Regions from separate parts of the Ensifer sp. R-19 genome, predicted to be linked through region 1. Evidence: predicted binding sites of a transcription regulator. Region 1 holds the regulator's gene; each other region holds the start of a gene.
The links. The regulator PhoB, encoded in region 1, activates phosphate uptake and scavenging genes when phosphate is short. The targets are predictions, from matches to a motif close to TGTCATNNANCTGTCAT.

Region 1 (5,706 bases):
CGAGGCCCTCGCGTGCTTCCTCCGCCGTCACCGTCAACGGCGGCAGCAGGCGCAACACGTTGTCGCCGGCCGGCACGGCCAGGAGCTTCTCGGCGCGGATCTCCTTCAGGAGATCCGCCGAGGGGCCCTTTACCTTGATGCCCAGCATCAGGCCATCGCCGCGGATATCTTCGATGATATCGGGATAGCGATCCTTCAGCGAAGCAAGACCCTGGCGGAAGACGAGCGCGACGTCGCGCACATGGGCGAGGAAGCCATCAGCGAGGATGACGTCGAGCACGGCGTTGCCGACGGCCATCGCCAGCGGATTGCCGCCATAGGTCGAGCCATGCGTGCCCGCCACCATGCCGGCGGCCGCCTCTTCCGTCGCCAGGCAAGCGCCGAGCGGGAAGCCGCCACCGATGCCCTTGGCAACGGCCATGATATCCGGGCGGATGCCCGTCCACTCATGGGCAAAAAGCTTGCCGGTGCGGCCGACGCCGGTCTGAACCTCGTCGAGGATCAGGAGCAGGCCGAATTCGTCGCAGAGGGCGCGCAGTTCCTGCATGAATTCCTTGGTCGCGGGACGGATGCCGCCCTCGCCCTGGATCGGCTCGATCAGGATCGCGGCGGTCTCCTCGGTGATCGCATTCTTGACGGCTGCGAGGTCGCCGAACGGAACCTGGTAAAACCCTGGGGCCTTTGGCCCGAAACCTTCAATGTACTTTTGCTGACCACCGGCGGCGATCGTCGCGATCGTGCGGCCGTGGAAGGCGCCCTCGAAGGTGATGATGTGAAACTTCTCCGGCTGGCCTTTGGCGAAGTGGTAGCGCCGCGCCGTCTTGATCGCGCATTCCAGCGCTTCCGCACCGGAATTGGTGAAGAAGACCCGATCAGCAAAGGTTACGGCGGCCAGGCGGCGTCCAAGACTTTCCTGACCGGGAACCTCGTAAAGGTTGGAAAGGTGCCAAACCTTCTCGGCCTGCGCCTTCAGCGCCTCGACGAGATGCGGATGCGCATGGCCGAGCGAGTTCACGGCAACGCCGGCAGCGAAGTCGAGATAGCGCGAGCCGTCTTCGGCGATTAGCCAGACGCCCTCTCCTCGCTCGAAACGCAACGGCGCGCGCATGTAGGTATCGTAAAGCGGCGTGGTTGCAGTCATGCGAGGCTCTCCTTCACTCCAATCGGCATCGGTCCCGCTGCTTCATGCGGCCCGATAAAAATCAAAAATGCCGCCTTTCGGCGGCGCAGGCACTATTCCTATTTCGCACTGCAATGTCAACAAAACCAAGCCTTGCAGCGCGGTAACGAGATCCATTTCCCTGCGACGAAAAAATCGGCCGGTAGGGCTTGCAAAAATGCAACGCCAGCCGAGCAAGTTGGGGAAAACTACGAAATCGATTCGGCGTGAATCCCGGGACTCTTGCCACGGAGTCCGGCGGTCAGTACGTTAACATTCAATTACTAGACGCATGCGGCGGACCTAGTCACCAAAAGAGTTATCGCGTTTGCAACCTCGAGATTCAACCGGGGTGCGGTGAGGGATTCTGCCATCCCCAACGCTGAGAACGGAGAGTGCAGAAATGAACTGGACTGACGAGCGGGTGGAGAAACTGAAGAAGCTTTGGTCCGAGGGCCTAAGCGCAAGCCAGATCGCGGCACAGCTCGGCGGCGTCAGCCGTAACGCTGTCATCGGCAAGGTTCATCGCCTGAGCCTTCCAGGCCGCGCCAAAGCCGGCGGCAGCGCCACTGCGGCGGCCCGCCCGAAGCGGCCGACCTCGGCGCCGCGCGCTCCGAACTACGCCTCGCGCGTTTCGACCCGCACCGTTGCCCGTCCGTCCGGCGCCACCGTTCTCAAGGAGGAGATCGAAGTCGATCTCGTTGCCGAGCAGGATTTCAGCATCCAGACCGACGTGGTCGTGCCAATGTCGCGCCGCCTCGAGCTGACCCAGCTCACCGAACGCACCTGCAAGTGGCCGATCGGCGACCCGCTGAAGGAAGAGTTCCATTTCTGCGGCAACGATTCCCCGGAAGCTTCGCCCTATTGCAGCTTCCATGCGCGGCTTGCCTACCAGCCGTCCGCCGAGCGCCGTCGGATGCGCTAAGGATCCGCACAGGACCAAAACGAAAGGGGCCGATCGGCCCCTTTTTTATTGACTTCTGTTTGCCCTTCTCAGCTTTCGAGCGAGTAGCCGGCGCCGCGCACGGTGCGGATGACATCAGGCATGGTCGAGAAGTTCAGCGCCTTGCGCAGGCGGCCGACATGCACGTCGACGGTCCGCTCGTCGACATAGATGTCGTGGCCCCAGACGCCGTCCAGCAACTGCGAGCGCGAGAAGACACGGCCCGGAGAGGACATCAGGAACTCCAGCAGGCGGAACTCCGTCGGCCCCAGGCGAACTTCGCGGCTGCGACGATGGACGCGATGGGTTTCCCGGTCGAGCTCGATGTCGCCGCAGCGCAGCAGCGTCGAGAGAACTTCGGGCTTCGCCCGGCGGAGCATCGCCTTGACGCGGGCCATCAGCTCCGGCGTGGAGAAGGGCTTGACCACATAGTCGTCGGCCCCGGTCGCGAGACCGCGAACGCGCTCGCTTTCCTCGCCGCGCGCCGTCAGCATGATGATCGGCAGCCGCTCCGTCTCCGGGCGCTGGCGCAACCTACGGCAAAGCTCGATGCCGGAGACGCCAGGCAACATCCAGTCGAGGATCAGAAGGTCGGGCAGGCGTTCCTGTAGCCGGATCTCCGCCTCGTCACCCCTGAGGATCGTATCGACGTCGAAGCCTTCAGCTTCCAGATTGTAACGCAGCAGGACGCTCAGCGCCTCTTCGTCTTCGACCACGGCGATTTTTGGCAACATCAGGTAACGTCTCCTTACCGCGAGCGCCGTGCGGGTCCAGCGGACCGGCCGGCACTCAGACACTCTAAATCTGGAGCACCCCCGCCAATTTCAAAGGCGGTGCGAAAAGCCGCATGCTTCAGATGCAGGAATTCGGGGCCGCGACCGAAGCCGCGACCGGATGATATTCATGGGGCATGCATTGCGAACGGCGCGTTTAACGCCAGAGCGGGATGGGGAAAAGTGTATGCGGTTGTCCCCCGCATCCCGCTCAAACCTTCTAGTCGTTGACCGAGCCCAACGTCGACGTGTTGTCATCCTTCGGGCGCTCACCTTCCGGCTGGGCACCCGTCGCCATGTAATAGATCGTCTCGGCGATGTTGGTCGCGTGGTCGCCGATACGCTCGATGTTCTTGGCACAGAACAGAAGATGCGTGCAGGGCGTGATGTTGCGCGGATCTTCCATCATGTAGGTGAGCAGCTCGCGGAACAGCGAGGTGTAGATCGCGTCGATCTCCTCGTCGCGTTCGCGAATGCTGTTGGCCTTTTCCGGCGAACGCGAGGCATAGACGTCGAGCACTTCCTTGAGCTGCACCAGAGCGAGCTCGGCGAGATGCTCGAGACCGCGGGCGAGCTTGCGCGGGATGCCGGAACCGGCAACCGCGATCACGCGCTTGGCAGTGTTCTTGCCGAGGTCGCCGACACGCTCCAGGTCGGAGGCGATGCGGATCGACCCCATGATCTCGCGAAGGTCGGCGGCGACCGGCTGGCGCTTGGCGATCGTGACAATCGCCTTCTCGCCGATCTGGCGCTCGGCATCATCGAGAACAGTGTCGTCCGAGATTACCTTCTGCGCCAGCGCCAGGTCGGAATTGACCAGGGCGCGGACGGATTCGGCGACCATCTGCTCGGCGAGACCGCCCATTTCCGAGATGCGGCGCGTCAGGTACTTCAGTTCTTCGTCATAGGCGGACATGATATGCATGGACATGATCGTCGATCCTTACAGGCGCTTTCCAGTGACTGTTGCAGCCGTGATTGGCCTCAGCCGAAGCGGCCCATGATGTAATCCTGGGTGCGCTGGTCATCCGGATTGGTGAACATCTTGTCGGTGTCGTTCTCCTCGACAAGATTGCCGAGGTGGAACATGGCGGTGCGCTGCGAAACGCGGGCGGCCTGCTGCATCGAGTGGGTCACGATGACGATCGTGAAGTTCGTGCGCAGTTCGTGGATGAGTTCCTCGACCTTGGCGGTCGCGATCGGGTCGAGTGCCGAGCAGGGCTCGTCCATGAGGATGACTTCCGGGCTGACGGCAACAGCGCGTGCGATGCAAAGGCGCTGCTGCTGACCACCGGAAAGGCCGGTACCCGGCTCCTGCAGGCGGTCCTTCACCTCGTTCCACAAACCTGCCTTCTGCAGGCTGGTCTCGACCACCTCGTCAAAGTCCGCCTTGGTGCGGGCAAGTCCGTGGATGCGCGGACCGTAGGCGACGTTGTCGTAGATCGACTTCGGGAACGGGTTCGGCTTCTGGAAGACCATGCCGACGCGGGCGCGCAGCTCGACCACGTCAATGGTCGGGTCGTAGATGTCGTCCTCATCGAGCGTGATCTTGCCGGTGACGCGGCAGTTCTCGATGGTGTCGTTCATGCGGTTCAGCGTGCGCAGGAAGGTCGACTTGCCGCAGCCCGACGGACCGATCAGCGCCGTTACCGTGTTCTCGCGGATGTTGAGGTTGACGTCTAAAAGCGCCCGCTTCTCGCCGTAGTAGACCGACACATCCTTGCCGATCATCTTGAAGGGAACCGTGTTCATTTTCTGATCCAAGGCTTTCTCGACCGCTGCTTCTGACATGATGTTCATAGTAATTACCTCACTACCAACGGCGCTCAAAGCGACGTCGCAACAGAATGGCGCCAAGGTTCATGACGACGAGGAAGATGAGAAGAATGATGATCGCGCCGGAGGTGCGCTCGACGAAGGCGCGTTCCGCCTCGTTGGCCCACATGTAGATCTGCACCGGCAGCGCTGTCGACGGCTCCATCGGCGAACCGGGATAGTCGACGACGAAGGCGACCATGCCGATCAACAGCAACGGCGCGGTTTCGCCAAGCGCATGGGCAAGGCCGATGATCGTACCGGTCAGAATGCCCGGCATCGCCAGCGGCAGAACGTGGTGGAAGATGGTCTGCATCTTCGAGGCACCGAGACCGAGCGCCGCCGAACGGATGGACGGCGGAACCGCCTTCAAGGCCGCGCGGGTGGCGATGATAATCGTCGGCAGCGTCATCAGCGTCAGCACGAAACCGCCGACGACGGCTGCCGAACGCGGCATGCCGGCAAAGTTGATGAAGACGGCGAGACCCAACAGACCGTAGACGATCGACGGAACGGCCGCGAGGTTGTTGATGTTAACCTCGATCAGGTCGGTGAGCCGGTTCTTCGGAGCGAACTCCTCAAGATAGATCGAGGCGGCAACGCCGATCGGCAACGACAGCACGAGCACGATCAGCATCATGTAGAACGAGCCGAGGGCGGCAACGCCGACGCCCGCCGCTTCAGGACGGCTGGAGGCGCCGAAGGTGAAGATGCCGGTGTTGAAGCTCTTCTTCAGGACGCCGGCGCTTGCGAGCTCGTTCATCCAGGTGACCTGCTGGTCCTTGACCTTGCGCTTGCTCTCTTCGACCTTGAGGTCGATCTGCCCCTTGTTGGCGGAGTCGATGTTGGCTTCGGCCAAAAGGGTGACCGGAATGGTCTTGCCGATGATGGACGGATCCGCCACGACCATGTCGCGCAAGAGCGTACGGGAGCTCGCAGAAACCATGTCGGTCGCCTGCTTGACCAGCGGCCGTTTGGTCGCATCGATGCCGAGCTGCTTGACGAGCGCATCACGC
Region 2 (5,706 bases), on a different replicon from region 1:
GGCGTGCGAGATGACGAATTCCTGATCCTGGGCCGGCGCAACGATGTCCTCGCTGAACTCGTCGGTTCTCAGCGCCCGGTCGACCAGCGACATCGACATCGCCTTACGTTCACTCTGGCCGAAAACGAGGCCGTAGCCGCGGGTGAACTGAGGCGGCTGCTTGGCCGAACCCATGAACTGGTTGACCATCTGGCATTCGGTGACGCGGATCGTGCCGAGCGAGACGGCAAAGCCGAGTTCCGGAAGATCGAGCTCGACCTCCACTTCGCCGATGCGCACTTCGCCGACGAAGGGATGGGTGCGGCCATAGCCGCGCTGGGTCGAATAGGCGAGCGCCAGCAGGAAGCCTTCGTCGCCGCGGGCGAGCGCCTGCAGGCGCAGGTCGCGGGCCATCGGAAACTCCATCGGCTCGCGGGTAAGGTCGCCCATGACATGACCTTCGGGCATCTGGCCGTCGCCCTCGATCAGGCCTTCGCCGTCGAGAATGTCGGAGACGCGCATGACGTGTTCGCCGGGTTCCTTGACCGCCGGCTCTGCGACGGTCTCGTCGGCGATCAGCGAAGGATCGAGCAGGCGGTGGGTGTAGTCGAAGGTCGGCCCCAGCAATTGTCCACCGGGCAGATCCTTGTAGGTCGCCGATACGCGGCGCTCGATCTTCATGTTGGCGGTGTCGACCGGCTCGGAGTAGCCAAAGCGCGGCAGCGTCGTGCGGTAGGCGCGGAGGATGAAGATCGCTTCGATCATATCGCCGCGTGCCTGGCGAACTGCTAGAGCCGCAAGCGCGCGATCGTAGAGCGAGGCTTCCGCCATCACCCGGTCGACGGCAAGTCCGAGTTGCTCGACTATCTGTTCGATGGTGATTGAGGGCAGGTTTCGGTCACCGCGGCGGCGGTCGGCGAGAAGGCGGTGCGCATTGGCAATGGCGGCTTCCCCGCCCTTGACGGCTACATACATGGGTCACGCCTCCTTCAGCGAAAGACGGGTTGTGCGCGGCAGGCAGAGCAGTTCCTCTCCGGCCGTCAGCACGAGATCGACGCCGCGCGGAAAGATTGCGCGGTTGGCGGTCCAGAATTCGAGGAAGACTTCCGGCAGCCCCTTCACGGCGACTTCCGTCTCGTCCTTGATGCCGGGCCCCTTGGCGGTGAGTGCCCGGCCGCCGGTCAGCGCCTCGACTTCAATGACGAGCGTCGTCGAACGATCCGGGTATTCCTGGGTGCCGAGCGAGAACTGGTCGAAACCTGGGAAGGCGGCGCTTTTTTCGACGAAGGCGAAGCGGGCTTCGGTCTTGCTGGCGGTCACTGCGGCGCCCGTATGGAAAGCGATCCATTGCGGAACGCCCGATTTCCCGAGCGACGGCGTCAGCCAGACGGGCGTGTCATGGTCACAAAGCGTCAATGCCACGGCGCCGGCCGCGGCGCCGAGCGGCGCGGGCGGCGTGCTCTTGGCCGAAAGCTGCTTGATCGCGCCTGGGCGGGCAAAACCCTCCATCAGGTCGCGGAAGACGGATTGGGCGGCAAAGACTGGATCTGCGAAGGCGCCGGCGTAAATCTGCGATTGGCTGGCCATCAGTCGTCTCCCCGGACCATGGTGAAAAAGTCGACGCGGGTTGCTGCAGTCTCTTCGGCGTTGCGGCGTTCTTCCAGCGCCAGCCGGTCCGCCACTTGTTGAAGCAGAGCATCGACGTTCGCGCGATCGTCCTCGCGCTGGGCGAGTGCGTCGAAGATCGCTGCAAGCCGCGCGCGCTGCCGGTCCGCACCGAGCAGCTGCCCGTGGCCGATCTCGCCGCTCGAAAGGCGGATGGTCGCGCGCGAGACCGTCGCCTCGCCGAGGTTGAAGGGATCGCCACCGCCACCGATGCGGCCACGCACCATGACGAGGCCGGTCTCCGGACCGCGAACCGGATGAACGTCCGGCTTGTCGGCGAGCGCTTCCCAGGCAGCATTCAGCTCGTCGAGGGTCGCGCGAGCGAGCAGTCCCATGGCTTTCTTGCGCGCCGGATCCGGCGGGCTTTCCTGTTTCAGCTTCGCATCCATCATTTTCACCTCAAATGTCCATTGATCTAGACAACTGTACATCTTATACTTTTCCATAACGTCCGCAAATGACAGGCTTGTGACATGCCAATGCGAAAAGACACGGCAATGCGAAAAGTGGTGGAGCGCCAGACCGGCGTCGCTCTGTGGCGGCAGATCGCCGACCGGATCCGCCTGGCAATCAGCAATGGCGACTACGATGCGGCCGGCATGGTGCCGCCTGAGACGGTGCTTGCGGGCGAATTCGGCGTCAACCGGCACACGGTCAGAAGCGCGCTTGCGGCGCTTGCCGAAGAGGGACTGGTGCGCGCGGTCCAGGGACGCGGCACGATGATCGAGCGCAAGGAAAGGGTGAGCTACCCGATCTCGAAGCGCACGCGGTTCTCGCAGGGGCTCGGTCGCCAAGTGAAGGAGATCGGCACGAGGCTGCTCGGCCACGGCGAATTGCCGGCAAACGGCGAGATCGCAAAGGCACTCGGCATTGCGCCGGGCGATACGGTGATCGAGCTCAGGACCGTCAGCAGCGGCGATGGCCGACCGCTGTCGGTATCCTCGAGCTATTATCCTGCGCATCGTTTTCCGCGCATGGCCGAAGAATTCGAACGGTTGCATTCCGTCACCAAGGCCTTCGCCGCCCACGGCTTGGATGACTATGTCCGCGCCTCGACCGAGATTGTCGCCCGGCATGCCGACGCGGAGGAGCTTTCGATGCTGAAGCTCTCGCCGGGCGCGATCGTGCTCGAGGCGCAATCGCTGAATGCCGATCTCGACGGCTCTCCAGTGGAGTATTCCCGTACCCGATTTGCCGCTGACCGAATGAAACTGCGGATTGAGACATAGAACGCCGCCGGCTGCCCACGGCGACAGGATCCGCACCCGGCCTCAAGCACTCCATCGGGGAAATGTGGCGGATAGGCCGCATTTCCGACGCGTTTTTGCCGCATGACCGGAACCTGCATCCGGAACCGCGCATTTAGAATTCTCGTAGGGGAGAATGGCAATGGCGACGTGGCGACCCGATCCTTCCTTCTATCCATCACCGCGCATGGCGGCCAAGGCTCCCAAGGAAACGCTCGCCTATGTGGCGGCGTTCGATCCCGAGCGGAAGCGGCCGGATGCGATTGCGGTCGTCGACGTCGATCCGGCGTCGCCAAGCTATTCGCAGATCGTCGGCCAGGTCGACATGCCGAACGTCGGCGACGAACTGCACCATTTCGGCTGGAATGCTTGCTCTTCCTGTCTTTGCCCCAATGCGCCGCATCCGCATGTCGAGCGCCGCTATCTGGTAGTGCCGGGGTTGAGGTCCTCCCGTCTGCACATCATCGACACCAAGCCGGACCCGCGCAATCCGAAGATCGTGCGGGTGATCGAGCCTTCGGAAATTGCCGAGAAGGCAAATTATTCGCGGCTGCACACCACCCATTGCGGTCCCGAAGGCATCTACATCAACGCGCTCGCGGATCGTGACGGCAAGGCGCCCGGCGGCATCTTCCTGCTGGACCACCAGAGTTTCGATGTGCTCGGCCAATGGGAAATGGATCGTGGGCCGCAGAAGCTTGCCTATGATTTCTGGTGGCATCTCGGCCATGACACGCTGATCACCAGCGAATGGGGCACGCCGGATACGTTCGAAAACGGGCTGGTTCCCGAGGTGCTGCTCGGTTCGAAATATGGCCGCCGGCTGCACTTCTGGGACCTACACAAGCGCAAGCACCTGCAGGAGATCGATTTCGGCGAGGAGCACCAGCTCGTCTTCGAGCTGCGGCCTGCGCATGATCCGACCAAGGCCTATGGCTTCGTCGGCTGCGTCATCAGCCTCAAGGACCTCTCGGCGTCGATCTGGACCTGGTATCGCGACGGCGACCGATGGGCGGTGAAGAAGGTGATCGAGATACCGGCGGAGCCGGCCGATCCGGATTTGCTGCCCCCCGTGCTCAAGGGCTTCAGCGCTGTCGCGCCGCTCGTCACCGATATCGACCTGTCGATGGACGACCGGTTCCTCTACGTTTCCTGCTGGGGCACCGGCGACATGATCCAGTACGACGTTTCTGACCCCTTTGCGCCGAAGGAGACGGGCCGTGTGCGGATCGGCGGCATCGTTTCGCGTGCATCCCATCCGAAGGCCAAGAACGGAGCGCTGAATGGCGGGCCGCAGATGGTGGAGATCAGCCGGGACGGCAAGCGGGTCTATTTCACCAATTCGCTCTATGGTGCCATCGATCCGCAGTTCTACCCCGAAGGTATCGACGGGTGGATGGTCAAACTGGACGTCGCCGACGGTGGCGGCATCACCTTCGACGAAAACTTCTTCGTCGACTGGCCGAAGGGCCATCGCCCGCATCAGGTCCGTCTCGAAGGCGGTGACTGCTCGTCCGACTCCTATTGCTACCCGTAGGGAGGGGACGATCGTGCAGTCCTGTCGGGGCGAATGACGACGTTCTGGCCGTGGCTTTCGATTGCCGCCCTCGGTGCCTTTCACGGCATCAATCCGGCGATGGGCTGGCTCTTTGCCGTGGCGCTCGGACTTCACCGCCAGGACCGTCGGATCGTGTGGTTGTCACTTGCTCCGATTGCTGCCGGTCATGCCGTCTCCGCCGCGCTGACGCTGGCAGTGGTCGTCACATTCGGCGCGGCGCTGGAGCCGCACAGTTTCAGGCTTGTCGCGGCGCTGCTCATACTCAGCGTCGCCGCCTACGGCGCGCTTTACGGACACCGCCATCGGGTGAGAGTTGGCATGCGCGCCAGCATGGCCAGCCTTGGCCTCTGGTCCTTCCTGATGGCGACGAGCCACGGGGCGGGCCTGATGCTGCTGCCGGCGGTCCTCAGCCTCTGCGTGGCGGATAGTCCCGGGGATCTCGCAATCGCAGGTTCGCTTCCCGTCGCGCTCGCCGCCGTTGCGGTTCATGGCGCAGCAATGCTGGCCGTCGTCGCCGCGGTCGCGCTCGCCGTCTTCGAATGGCTCGGCCTTGCGGCACTCCGCTCGGCGTGGATCAACTTCGATCGCCTCTGGACGCTGGCGCTGGGTGCAACCGGTATCGTGCTTCTCGTTCAATGAGCCTGCTACGTGGCAGCCGGCGGAGCGTCTACCTTTGGGCCTTCACGTAACTGATGTAGCCGCGCACATCGGTCGCCGGTTCGGTGTAGGCATTGCCGAGCGTCTTTTCCATGTTGGCGACGTAGGTCTTCGCCCAGTCCGGCAGCGAGTAGTCGATTGCCGCCAGGAATTCGAGGGTCGCCGCAAGCCTGATGTCAGCGATCGAGGGGGTGGAACCACCGATGAAGGGTTTGTCGCCGATATAGAACGCCCGAAAGACGTCGAGCGGCTCGGCAAGCGCTTCGACTGCTGCGCGGCGCGCCTTCTCCTTGGTCTCCGCATCCGCATCGCTGCAACCAACTTCGCCCGGATAGAGCGGGAAGTTCAGTGCCGGATAGGTGGCCCGGGCGAGATAGGGGTAGAAGGTGCCGATCAGATAGAACATCGCGCTATCGATCATGGCGCGGGCCTCGGGGTCCCTCGGATAGAATTCGTCGAGCCCGTGCTTGTTGCAGAGATACTGCATGATCGCGCAACTCTCCCATAGGGCTCCCTTGGGCAGGTCCGCAGTCTCCACCATCGGTGTCAGATGCGACGGTGCCTTCGCCAGGTATTCGGCCGTCCGGGTCTGGCCGTAGA
Region 3 (5,706 bases), on a different replicon from region 1:
CTATGGCATTTCAAGGAAAAGCACGGAGCGGCTTTCCGTCAGGAAATGCGTGAAAACAAAGCGGTAGGGTATGGTTGAAGGGCTGGTGTCGAGCACCCTTCAAACAGTGAAACGCTGGCCGTTTGGCGGCCAGCGTTCCCGGAAGATGCGGTCTATCAGCCGCCGATCGTTTCCTTGCGGGCGTCGATGATCGGCTTGTAGAAATCGGAGTTGACTTCGGTGTAGCCGGTGAAGTCACCGCCCTGGATGGCGGAGAAGCAGGCAGCGTCGGTCTTCGGCAGGTCGACCATGAACTGCTTGAACTTCGCCTTCATGTCGTCGTTCATCGAGGTGCGCACGACGATCGGGCCGTTCGGGATCAGCGGCGACTTCCAGAGCTCGACGAGATCGTTCATGTCGAGGATGCCCTTGTCGACCATCTTCTTCAGGTTGCCCGAGGTGTAGCCGTCCTTGAATTCGCCGACGCCGGAGCCGAAGGTCGTGCCGGCATCGAAGGTGCCCTTGACGACTTCGAGAACGAGGTTTTCGTGACCGCCGCCGAAGCCGGTTTCACCGAAGAATTCCTTGACCGGCGCGCCGATCGCTTCCGGCAGGGTGACGAGCGGCACGAGGTAGCCCGAGGTCGAGTCCGGATCGGCGAAGCCGAGCTTCTTGCCCTTCAGGTCTTCGAGCTTGGTGATGCCGGAATCCTTGCGGGCAACCATGATCGAGTGGTAGCCGGTCGAACCGTCGGTCTGAACGGTCGTCAGGATCGGCTCGACGGCGTCAGCCTTGGCGAGGTAGATCTTGGCATAGCCGGAAGCGCCGAGCTCGGCGTAGTCGAGCGTGCCACCGAGCAGGCCCTGGATAACGCCGTCATAGTCGGCAGCCGGGAACAGCGAGACCTTCTCGACGCCGATGGCAGCCGGCAGCTTGTCGACGAGGCACTGGAAGTTGCGCAGGCGGTCGGCTTCGTTTTCGCCGCCGAGAATGCCGATGCGGAATTCCTTGAGGTCTTCAGCCTGAGCGTGGCCGACGAGGGCGAGGAGCGCGACGGCGCCCAGAAGAGCTTTCTTCAGCATAAGGTTCTCCCGTGTGTGTCCGGCTTGGCCGGATCCTATTCGGTTTCAAAGAGGTGCCCTTGACGCGGGCTTTCGATCCTGGCGGGCGTCAGATGCCGGCCAGTGCCAGCGGCTTGAGGCCGGCAGATGCCGTTTCTTCCTGCGGTTCGGCCGCGGGAATGTTGATGCTGGTGGAGGTCATCGACTCCTCGATGCCCGTGTCGGCGCCGTAGATCTCGGCAACCGCTGCCGCCGTCAGATCCTTGGGCTGGCCGTCGAAGACGACGCGGCCATGCGCCATGCCGATGATGCGTTCGCAATAGTTGCGTGCCGTATCGAGGGTGTGGAGATTGGTGATGACCGTGATGCCGTCGCGTTCGTTGATGTCGCGCAATGCGTCCATGACGATCTTGGCGTTCAGCGGGTCGAGCGAGGCGATCGGCTCGTCGGCGAGCAGAACCTTCGGCTGCTGCATTAGCGCGCGGGCGATCGCGACGCGCTGCTGCTGGCCGCCGGAGAGCGTGCCTGCGGGCTGAAGTGCGGTCTGTTCGATGCCGAGGCGCTCGAGCGCGCCGATCGCCATGATGCGTTCTTCGCGGGTGAACATGTTGAGGATGCTGAGCACCGTCGAGCGGTGATTGAGACGACCGAGCAGAACGTTGGTGAGCACGTCGAGGCGCGGTACCAGGTTGAACTGCTGGAAGATCATCGCGCAGTCACGCTGCCAGGTGCGCAGTGCCGCGCCGCGAAGCGACGAAACCTCACTGCCGTCGAAGACGATCGAACCCGAAGACAGGTCGACGAGACGGTTGATCATGCGCAAGAGCGTCGACTTGCCGGCGCCCGAGCGGCCGATCACGCCGACCATTTGACCCTGCGGGATGTCGAAGGTAACCGAACTTACGGCTGTCTTCTTGCCGAACTGGCGGGTTACACTCTTCAACTGAAACATTTCTAGCAGGTCCTCTTTCGGGGAGACCGGTCATCGGTATGACACCTGCCATATCGGCGCTTCATGAAAGCGAAATGTCAGTTTGTTGTAAGTTCTGTTACAGTTCACACCCGCGCGGGCTGGGTTAATCAAAAGTGAACGACATCGCGCCGGTGGGTGCCCGATTGGCCACCTCCCGCAAGATTGCCGCTTGAGATTCGGCTGGATCGAGGGCGGTCGCCAGATCGCGTCCTGGCACAGTAACGCCGTGCGATTCCTGGCTCTACGGTCCAGGCTCCAAGGTTGCCCCCGGAACATAGAGCGCGATCGGTCGGATCTCGTAGATCGCGGTGGGATTGCTGCGCCGCAGGTCGCGTGCCGCTGCGATTGCTGCGTCGAGCGTCGGAAAGTCCACGACGTAGAGGCCAAGGAGATGCTCTTTGGTTTCAGCGAAGGGGCCGTCCGTGACGATGCCTTCGCCCTTGCCCCTCAGCGTCACCGCTCCCTCAGCAGGGCCGAGCCGCGCGGCCGGTCCGAATGATTTCTGCTGAACGAAGCGATCATGCACCTGGAGTAGATCGGACATCAGGGCCGCATCCTCCTCCTCGCTCCAGGATTCGACGACGCCTGCCGTGTGATAAGCCAAGATCGCATAATACATGAACCGTCCTCCCGGACGTATTCCTGTCAGGTTTCGCCGATGGCTTCAATCGGTGTGGCGAGGTTCATGGGTTCAAGGCTACGCTCGAAATCAGGCCCAGGATGCTGCGACCTAACGCTAGGCCCGCGCGGTAATCCGGAAACTGCGCCTTTGAGTTCGCGCGCCGGACCACCGCCTTGTCCTAACGGTTGTCCAAAGTCAGCGACGGCGATGTCTAAGTGTATCTTTCCGGCATGAACGGGTCTCGGTGCAGGAGTGCGCTTCGTTGGCTCATTCATCACGGAGACACATGGTCCCATCACTTCGTTTCATGGAGCGGATGCGCTTCCGCCCTTGACTCATCTTTATCGATCTTTTCTAACTTATGTTGTCAGACATCTTACATAAACGGGAACCCATTGCTGACGTTCAAACAGGAGGAATGCGTGAGGAAACTGGTTCTACAGCTCGCCGTCGGCGCTGCCGCGCTGGCGCTTGCCACCGCCGCGCAGGCAGGCGAGACGCTCGACCGTGTCATGAGCAAGAAGGCGATGGTGGTCGCCACCAATAGCGGGTGGCCGCCGCAGAGCTATCTCGACGACAGCAACCAGCTGGTCGGCTTCGACATCGATGTCTCCCGCGAGATCGGCAAGCGCCTTGGCGTCGAGGTCAGCTTCGAGACGCCGGACTGGGCGACCTTGACCGGCGGCCGCTGGCAGGGACGTTATGACGTCGGCGTCGGCTCCGTCACCCCCACCAAGGCGCGCGCCCAGGTCATCGACTTCGCCGGCATCTATTACTACAGCCCCTATGTCTATGTGCTGCACAAGGACAGCGAGGCGAAGTCTGTCACCGACTTGAACGGCAAGGTCGTCGGCGTTGAAACGGCGACGACATCGGAAGATTTCATTCGCCGGCAGTTGGAAATCGACGCGCCGGGGCTTCCGCCGATCGAATACAAGCTGGAACCGGGCGAGATCCGCACCTTCGCCGACTCCATGCTTCCCTTCGACGACCTGCGCCTCGGCAATGGCGTGCGCCTTGATGCGGTCATCGCGCCGGAACAGACCGCGCTCAACGCCATCAAGAACGGTTATCCGCTCAAGGTGCTTGACGGCGAGTACGCGTTCAAGGAGCCGCTCGTCGTTATCGCAGAAAAGACCGACCCTGAGTGGACGAAGAAGATCGGCGATCTCATCGACGAGATGAAGAAGGACGGCACGCTCGCAAGCTTTACCACCAAGTGGTACGGCAAGGACTACAGCGCCGACTGAGTTGGACAAGTCTGTGCGGCGGCAGTTCATGCCGCCCGCAACCCTTAATCGCTGTCTGCAGAGCGAGAGAACATGTCCTATCCCGACACCTACTACAAAAATACGATGGTCGACCGGAAGGTCAGACCAGTGCTTTCGGAAACCATCGAATGTGACACGGTCGTTGTCGGCGGTGGGCTTGCTGGTCTGACAACGGCGCTTCAGCTCGCACGCGCCGGGCAGTCGGTTGTGGTGCTCGAGGCCGAGAGTATCGGCTTCGGGGCTTCCGGTCGAAATGGCGGCTTCGTCAGCCCCGGTTTTGCGACCGGTGGCGAGAATATTGCTCGAATGGCCGGTGCCGAGGGGGCGCGGCAGATCCACCGCCTGTCGATCGAAGGCGTGGATTTTGTTCGCGATACGATCGCGGCGCTGAAGATCGAGAGCGCGCATGCGCAGCCCGGCATCACCAGCGTGCTGCGCTATGACGACGACGGCAGCATGAAGGCACATGCCGACGCGATGCGCCGAAACTACGGATATGAATTGGAATACTTCGACACCGATCATATTCGCGCGGTGCTGAAGTCGAAGCGCTATTTCCAGGGTCTGCGCGATCCCAAGGCCTTCCACATGCACCCGCTCAACTACCTTCGTGCGGTGGCAGAAGAGATCGAGCGGCTGGGTGGGCGGATCTACGAAGGCTCGGCGGCAACGGCGAGCATGCTCGATGGGGCCGAGAAGACGGTGTCGACCGCTGGCGGCCGCGTCAAGGCCCGCCAGGTCGTCTTCACGACCGGCGGCTATACCGGCGCGCTCAACGGCCGGCTGCAGCGGGCGTTCCTGCCGATCGCCACCTATGTGATGCTGAGCGAAGAAGCGCCGGACCTGATCCGTTCTGCCATCGCCACCCGCGACGCGATCGGCGACAACCGCCGCGCCGGGGACTATTACCGGCTGGTGGATGGGGGCAAGCGACTGCTTTGGGGCGGGCGGATCACCACGCGGGCAGCTTCGCCGGCGGCCCTTGCGGCCGAATTGCGGCGCGAGATGACAGGCACCTATCCGCAACTCAAGGAACTGAAGACCGAACTCGCCTGGTCTGGGCTGATGTCCTATGCACGCCACCTGATGCCCCAGATCGGCGAGATGCGGCCGGGTGTCTGGCATTGCACCGCCTTTGGCGGCCACGGGCTCAACACCACGGCGATCGGCGGCAAGCTGGTGGCCGAAGGCATTCTCGGACAGTCCGAGCGCTACAAGCTCTTCCGGCCGTTCGGTCTGGTCTGGGCCGGCGGCTATGCCGGGCTGGCGGTTGCTCAACTCACCTACTGGAAACTGCAGGCACAGGACTGGTGGCGCGAGCGCGCGGCCTGAACGCCGGAGATTTTGAGATGATTGGTCGTCTGATACTGACTTATCCGGATGTCGCGCGACGGTCCGGCATGTTTCTCATGCTGGCGCTCGTCACGCTGGCGATCTACGGGCTCGGCATCAGCCCCGCCTGGATTGGGCATCTGCTGCCGACTTCGGCAGGGTGGCTGGAAGCCAATCCAGCGCTCGGCCGGTTGGTCAGCGCCTTGATGGTCGCGCTGATCGCGGTAGCGAACTGGAAGGCTTTGCGGCAATTGCCGCGTAGCGGACAGGTGATCGGCGTCTGGGTCGAGCTCTTCGTCCTGCTGATGCTGTTTTTCTACTCGTTCGATCTGTCCTTCGCCTTCATCGCCAAGAAGATCGGCTACCTGGTCTCCCAGGGCGTCGTCACGACGCTCTATATCTCGGTGATCTCGATCGCGATCGCCACCCTCATCGCGCTGGTCGGGGCAATTGCGAAGCTGTCGAAGA
Region 4 (5,706 bases), on a different replicon from region 1:
CTTCGGCATCCTCTTCCTGGCGCTCTCAGGCTCGCTCTGGTTCGCCAACGATTCCAACGCCGGCAAGTTCTTCGATCGCCTGCCGCATTTCTTCGACTTCGTCGGCGATCTCGCACCGCGTGACGGGCTGGAAATCTTCCGTGCCATGTTCGACCTGCCCTCGCCCTATGACGACGGCAGCTTCAAATACAACTACCCGGACGGCCGGCTGGACCTGACCGACAGCTTCTATATCCCCGAATACGTGCACAAGATGCTGGAAACCGTGAACATCGCGATCTTCTCGACGATCATCGGCACGGCACTCGGTTTCGTGCTCTGCTTCTTCGCAGCGCGCAACCTGATGCCCAATCCGTGGATCCGCGGTACCGTTCGCCGGATCATGGAGATCCTGCGCGCCTTTCCGGAAGTGGTGATTGCCGGCTTCTTCCTCGCCATCCTCTCGCTCGGCCCCATTCCCGCGATCGCCGCGGTCTCGATCCACACGGTCGGTGCGCTCGGCAAGCTCTTCTACGAAGTGGTCGAAAACGCCGACATGAAACCGGATGAGGGCCTGCGTGCCGCGGGCGGCAACTGGATCGAGCGCGTCTGGTTCGGCATGGTGCCGCAGGTGCTGCCCAACTTCACCAGCTACTTCCTGCTGCGCCTCGAAATCAACGTGCGCGCCTCGACCATCATCGGCGCCGTCGGTGGCGGCGGCATCGGCGAGCTGCTGCGCCTTTCGATCGGCCAGGGCCACCAGGCGAAAACGCTTGCGATCGTTATCCTGCTGTTCGCGACCATTTTCGCCGTCGACCAGTTTTCCGCCTGGCTTCGCCGTCGCCTCGTTGGCGAACAGGCCTTCCAGCTTGCCCAGTAGGTGCGCGCTATGACCACGACCACACGACTGAGCCCAATGGAGATGGACGCGATCGCGGCCCGCCATCCCGAGCTCCTGAAATCCTCGACCTCCAAGCGTGTACGCACGGCAACGATCGCCGGCGGCATTGTCGTCTATCTCATCTTCAGCTGGTGGTTCTTCTCGATCGGTCAGGTGCTTGGCAACGCCAACTGGGGTATCGCCGGCACTTATCTCGCCGACTGGGTCTCCTACGAGGTGCGGCCCGAGATCCACATCGCCTCTGACCGGACAATGAGCCTCAACTATCAGCGCAATTCGCCGCTCGGGCCCAATCCCGATCCGGATTGGATGGAACTCGACAAGGAGACGGTGACGCGCCGCGTGGAAATTCCGGCGTCGACGACGCAGGCGGCAAAGCCGAAGGCAAGCTCGTCCTTCAGCTTCATGACGCCCGGTTCAGCGCTCGGCGGCACCACCACGGCCGAAGCTCAAAACCGCGTCGAAATCCGCACGGAAGAAGTCCTGACCCGAGTCGTCGTGACCTATGACCGCTCAACCAGGATCGAGATCGCCGACAGCCTGGTCAAGGCGACCCATGGCGGCGAGACCCTGGTGATGGCCGTCGATGGCGCCGACAGGGTGATGCCGCAGGGCACGCTGCCCACCTGGGCGACGCAGAAGCGTCCAGGCGAGAAGATCGTGCTTGCGTTCGGCGCCACCGGCTGGGCCGAAGTCGAAGGTGACGAGGTCTCCGTCCGCAACCGCTTCTTCGGCTGGGCGAACTTCCTCTTCGACACCAACTCGCCCTTCTTCGGCAAGAGCTATGGCGAGGTCGTCGAGCTCATCATATCCGGCGAGCGCATAGATCCGTCCCGCTCGAACCTCTCGCTTGCCTGGAACAACATCCTCTATAACGCCGAGTGGCAGCATCTGGATGTCTGGACAAAGCTCCTGCAGACCGTCGTCATGGCCTTTGTCGGCACACTCTTTGCATCGCTGATCGCCTTCCCGCTCTGCTTCCTCGCAGCCCGCAACATCACGCCGAGCTTCATGACCAATCAACTGGTCAAGCGCTTCTTCGACTTCCTGCGGTCGGTCGATATGTTCATCTGGGCGCTGTTTTTTACCCGCGCCTTCGGCCCCGGACCGCTTGCCGGTATCTCGGCGATCTTCTTCACCGACACCGGCACGCTCGGGAAGCTCTATTCCGAGGCGCTGGAAAACATCGACGACAAGCAGCGCGAAGGCGTCAAGTCGGTGGGTGCTGCGCCGCTTGCCGTACAGCGCTTCGGCGTGCTGCCGCAGGTGTTGCCGGTCTTTGCCAGCCAGGCGCTCTATTTCTGGGAATCGAACACCCGTTCGGCGACGATCATCGGTGCTGTCGGCGCGGGCGGTATCGGTCTCAAGCTCTGGGAAGCAATGCGCACCAATTCCGATTGGGAAAATGTCGCCTACATGGTGCTTCTGATCTTGCTGGTTGTCTTTATTTTCGACAGCATCTCGAACGCGTGCCGTTCACGCCTGATGGGTCGCAGGGCACATTGACGACAACCAAGCATTTGCGCGTCCGCCATCATGATGTTGTCATGGAAATCGGCTAGCTGCGCATCGCATCCCGCAAACAATCGACCCGCCTCCCCGGCGGGCCGGTCGCTACAAGAAAGTGAAGACCGTGCGTTATGCAATCTACTTCGCGCCGCCGGCGGACGACCGGCTGTCGCAGACCGCGTCCCGTTGGCTTGGCCGTGACGCCTTTACCGGCCACGCTCTTGCTCTTCCGACGATCGCGGGGATCGACGAAGCGACGCAACGCACACTGACAGCAGACCCGCGACGCTACGGTTTTCACGGAACGCTGAAGGCTCCCTTCGAGCTTGCCGAGGGCCGCGACGAAGACGAACTCCTCAGCATCTTCGAATGCTTTGCCGCTGACCTCGATCCCTTCGAAATCCCTGAAATCGTCCTGCACCAGCTCGGTCCGTTCTTCGCGCTGGTGCCGTCCGCTCCCTCGGCCGAACTGCAGGATCTGGCCGAAGATGCCGTTCACCGCTTCGACCCGTTCCGCGCGCCGCTGTCGGAGGCGGACTTCGCTCGGCGCAAGCCGGAGAGCCTCCCGGAACGCCAGAGGCGCTACCTGAGGGAATGGGGCTATCCCTATGTATTCGAAGAATTTCAGTTCCATCTGACTTTGACCGGTCCGGTGTCCGCCGAGACCAGCGGCGTCATGCGATCGGCGCTCGAATCCGCCTTTGCCGATCATATCGGCAAACCGCTTCACGTGACGTCAGTCGCGCTCTTCGTCGAACCGGAGCGCGGCGCCCCCTTTACTGTCCGCTCCCTGCTGCCGCTCGGCAGCGACACCCAACGAAAGATTGCATGAGATGAGCAAAGAACAGGTTTTGACCAACGCCCGCATCGTCCTCGAGGACAGTATCCTCGGCGGCTCGGTGCTGATCCGCGACGGCAAGATTGCCGATATCTCCGCGGGGACGGTCGCCAGCGGCGAGGACTTCGAAGGCGACTACCTCATTCCCGGCCTCATTGAACTGCACACCGATCACCTCGAGGCCCACTATTCGCCGCGCCCCGGCGTGCGCTGGCTGAAGATCGCAGCGATCCAGGCGCATGACGCGCAGGTCGTCACCTCGGGCATCACCACTGTCTTCGACTGCCTTCGGCTCGGCTCCGACGAAGATGGCGGCTTCCAGAAGGGCGAGATGCGCAGCATGGCCGACGCGCTGGCGCAGGCCAAGGAAGAAGGTCGGCTGCGCGCCGACCACTTGATCCACCTGCGCTGCGAAGTCTCGACCTCCGACGTGCTCGATCACTACGAGGACTTCCGGAACGACCCACAGGTCAAGCTCGTCTCGCTGATGGACCACGCGCCCGGCCAGCGTCAGTTCCAGACGATGGATCAGTACACGCTCTACTACAAATCCAAGCGCGGTCTTTCCGACGCGGAATTCGCCCGCTTCGTCGAACGTCAGCAGGCGCTTTCGGCGAAATATGCCGGCCCGCACCGCACTGCGCTGGCTGAGGCCTGCGCTGCCCGCGGCATCACGATTGCCAGCCATGACGACGCGACGGTCGACCACGTCGAAGAATCGGTCGGCTTCGGCATCAAGCTTGCCGAATTCCCGACAAGCTTCGAAGCCGCCGAAGCGTCGCACCGCGCGGGCCTGAGCGTGCTCATGGGCGCGCCGAACATCGTTCGCGGCAAGTCGCACTCCGGCAACATCGCCGCCCGCGACCTGGCGGAACGTGGCGTGCTCGACGTGCTGTCGTCGGACTATGTGCCCTTCAGCCTGATCCACGCGCCCTTCGTTCTTTCCGACGAAGTCGAAGCCATTGACCTGCCGAAGGCGATCGCGATGGTGACCTCGACGCCAGCGCGCACCGTCGGCCTTGACGACCGCGGTCGCGTCGCAGTCGGTCTGCGCGCCGACATCGCCCGCGTCCACCGCAGGCAAGGCATTCCGGTCGTGCGCTCCGTCTGGCGCGAAGGACGGCGTGTCGCATGAGCGCGAGCGAACAGGGTGCAGGCGCACTCGTCGTCGTCGTCGGACCGAGCGGTGCCGGCAAGGACAGCGTCATGGGCTTTGCCGCCCGGCATTTTGCCGACTGTCACGACGTGCATTTCGTCCGGCGTGTCATCACCCGTCCGTCGGATGCCGGCGGCGAGGTGCATGAAAGCGTCTCCGAAGACGAATTCGTCGACATGCAGAAGGACGGCGCCTTCGCCGTCTTCTGGGACGCGCATGGCCTCAAATACGGCATCCCCTCCGTGGTGCTACAGAATGTGCGGAACGGCATGACCGCGATCGTCAACGGCAGCCGCGGCGCCCTGCCGGCGTTCCGGGAAGCGTTTGGCGACATTGCCGTCGTCGTCATCACCGCCGAGGCACCGGTTCTGGCCAAGCGGCTTGCAGAACGCGGCCGCGAGAGCGAGGAAGAAGTCCTGCGACGGCTGAGCCGCCGGGCCCCCGATGTCACGTCGGGCCCCGGCGTGAGCGTCATCGACAATAGCGGCAGGCTCGACATCGCCGGCACCCGCTTCGTCGACCTGGTGGAACGATTGCGCATCAAGGCGGACCACGCCGCCTGACGGGGGCGAGCGGTACCGTCGGCCTCGCCTCTCGAATCGACATGGCAGGGCTTTCGGCCGGATATCTTTCCTGACGATCGATTGACACGAGCCCCGAAATTCCGGTTTCGGGGCTTTTTTGCGTTCGCGCGCTTCGGAAGCACATCGCACAGAAGTTGCTCACAGAATCAATCTGTTGAAGCCGCTTGCTCATGTTTTTGAACAGCGCTGCGCCTCTTTTCTTCGCCTTTCCGCCCTGTCCTTTTCCTCCCGCCACACGATTTTCCTCTTGTGGAGCGAATTAATATGTATATACATTATATCCAGTGGAGGCGACCTCATGAACGATATCCCGACCCGCAAGCAGGCATCCGGCGTTTGGCGCAACACGCGCCTCGTGACGCTGAGCGAAGGCGCCGAAGGACTTGGGCTTGTCGAGAATGCGGCCATTGCTGTCGTCGATGGGCGGATCGCCTTTGCGGGTCCCGATCGCAATCTGCCGGCCAACCTCTCAGGCCGCCTCGAAACGGTTGACTGCGAAGGCCGCGTGATGACGCCGGCTCTGATCGATTGCCATACGCATCTCGTGCACGGCGGCAACCGCGCCCGCGAGTTCCAGATGCGGCTCGAAGGTGCTACTTACGAAGAGATCGCACGGGCCGGCGGTGGCATCGTTTCCTCGGTGAAGGCGACCAATGCGCTGAGTGTCGACCAACTCGTAGAAAGCGCTCTGCCGCGCCTCGACACGCTTCTTTCCGAAGGTGTTTCGACGGTCGAAATC

Region 2: a site for PhoB is predicted at 2,102-2,118, ahead of phnF (phosphonate metabolism transcriptional regulator PhnF). Genes of this name have one in related genera too.
Region 3: a site for PhoB is predicted at 2,056-2,072, ahead of phnC (phosphonate ABC transporter ATP-binding protein). Genes of this name have one in related genera too.
Region 4: a site for PhoB is predicted at 2,413-2,429, ahead of ACN9MO_RS23620 (DUF1045 domain-containing protein). Genes of this name have one in related genera too.

What each region holds. Positions count from the first base shown of each region.
Region 1 is NZ_CP184569.1:154,153-159,858, reverse strand. Features, by position in the region: gene ACN9MO_RS00760 (aspartate aminotransferase family protein) at 1-1,141, opposite strand, end outside; gene ACN9MO_RS00755 (GcrA family cell cycle regulator) at 1,563-2,084, shown strand; gene phoB (phosphate regulon transcriptional regulator PhoB) at 2,153-2,836, opposite strand; gene phoU (phosphate signaling complex protein PhoU) at 3,096-3,809, opposite strand; gene pstB (phosphate ABC transporter ATP-binding protein PstB) at 3,860-4,675, opposite strand; gene pstA (phosphate ABC transporter permease PstA) at 4,689-5,706, opposite strand, start outside.
Region 2 is NZ_CP184570.1:2,311,893-2,317,598, forward strand. Features, by position in the region: gene ACN9MO_RS29920 (carbon-phosphorus lyase complex subunit PhnI) at 1-954, opposite strand, end outside; gene phnH (phosphonate C-P lyase system protein PhnH) at 958-1,566, opposite strand; gene phnG (phosphonate C-P lyase system protein PhnG) at 1,566-2,033, opposite strand; gene phnF (phosphonate metabolism transcriptional regulator PhnF) at 2,142-2,873, shown strand; gene ACN9MO_RS29940 (selenium-binding family protein) at 3,034-4,428, shown strand; gene ACN9MO_RS29945 (hypothetical protein) at 4,462-5,088, shown strand; gene ACN9MO_RS29950 (glutathione S-transferase family protein) at 5,117-5,706, opposite strand, start outside.
Region 3 is NZ_CP184570.1:934,840-940,545, reverse strand. Features, by position in the region: gene phnD (phosphonate ABC transporter substrate-binding protein) at 156-1,061, opposite strand; gene phnC (phosphonate ABC transporter ATP-binding protein) at 1,150-1,992, opposite strand; gene ACN9MO_RS23595 (YciI family protein) at 2,255-2,632, opposite strand; gene ACN9MO_RS23590 (transporter substrate-binding domain-containing protein) at 3,058-3,885, shown strand; gene ACN9MO_RS23585 (NAD(P)/FAD-dependent oxidoreductase) at 3,958-5,238, shown strand; gene ACN9MO_RS23580 (amino acid ABC transporter permease) at 5,256-5,706, shown strand, end outside.
Region 4 is NZ_CP184570.1:940,674-946,379, forward strand. Features, by position in the region: gene phnE (phosphonate ABC transporter, permease protein PhnE) at 1-859, shown strand, start outside; gene phnE (phosphonate ABC transporter, permease protein PhnE) at 869-2,386, shown strand; gene ACN9MO_RS23620 (DUF1045 domain-containing protein) at 2,514-3,221, shown strand; gene ACN9MO_RS23625 (alpha-D-ribose 1-methylphosphonate 5-triphosphate diphosphatase) at 3,223-4,362, shown strand; gene phnN (phosphonate metabolism protein/1,5-bisphosphokinase (PRPP-forming) PhnN) at 4,359-4,946, shown strand; gene hutI (imidazolonepropionase) at 5,266-5,706, shown strand, end outside.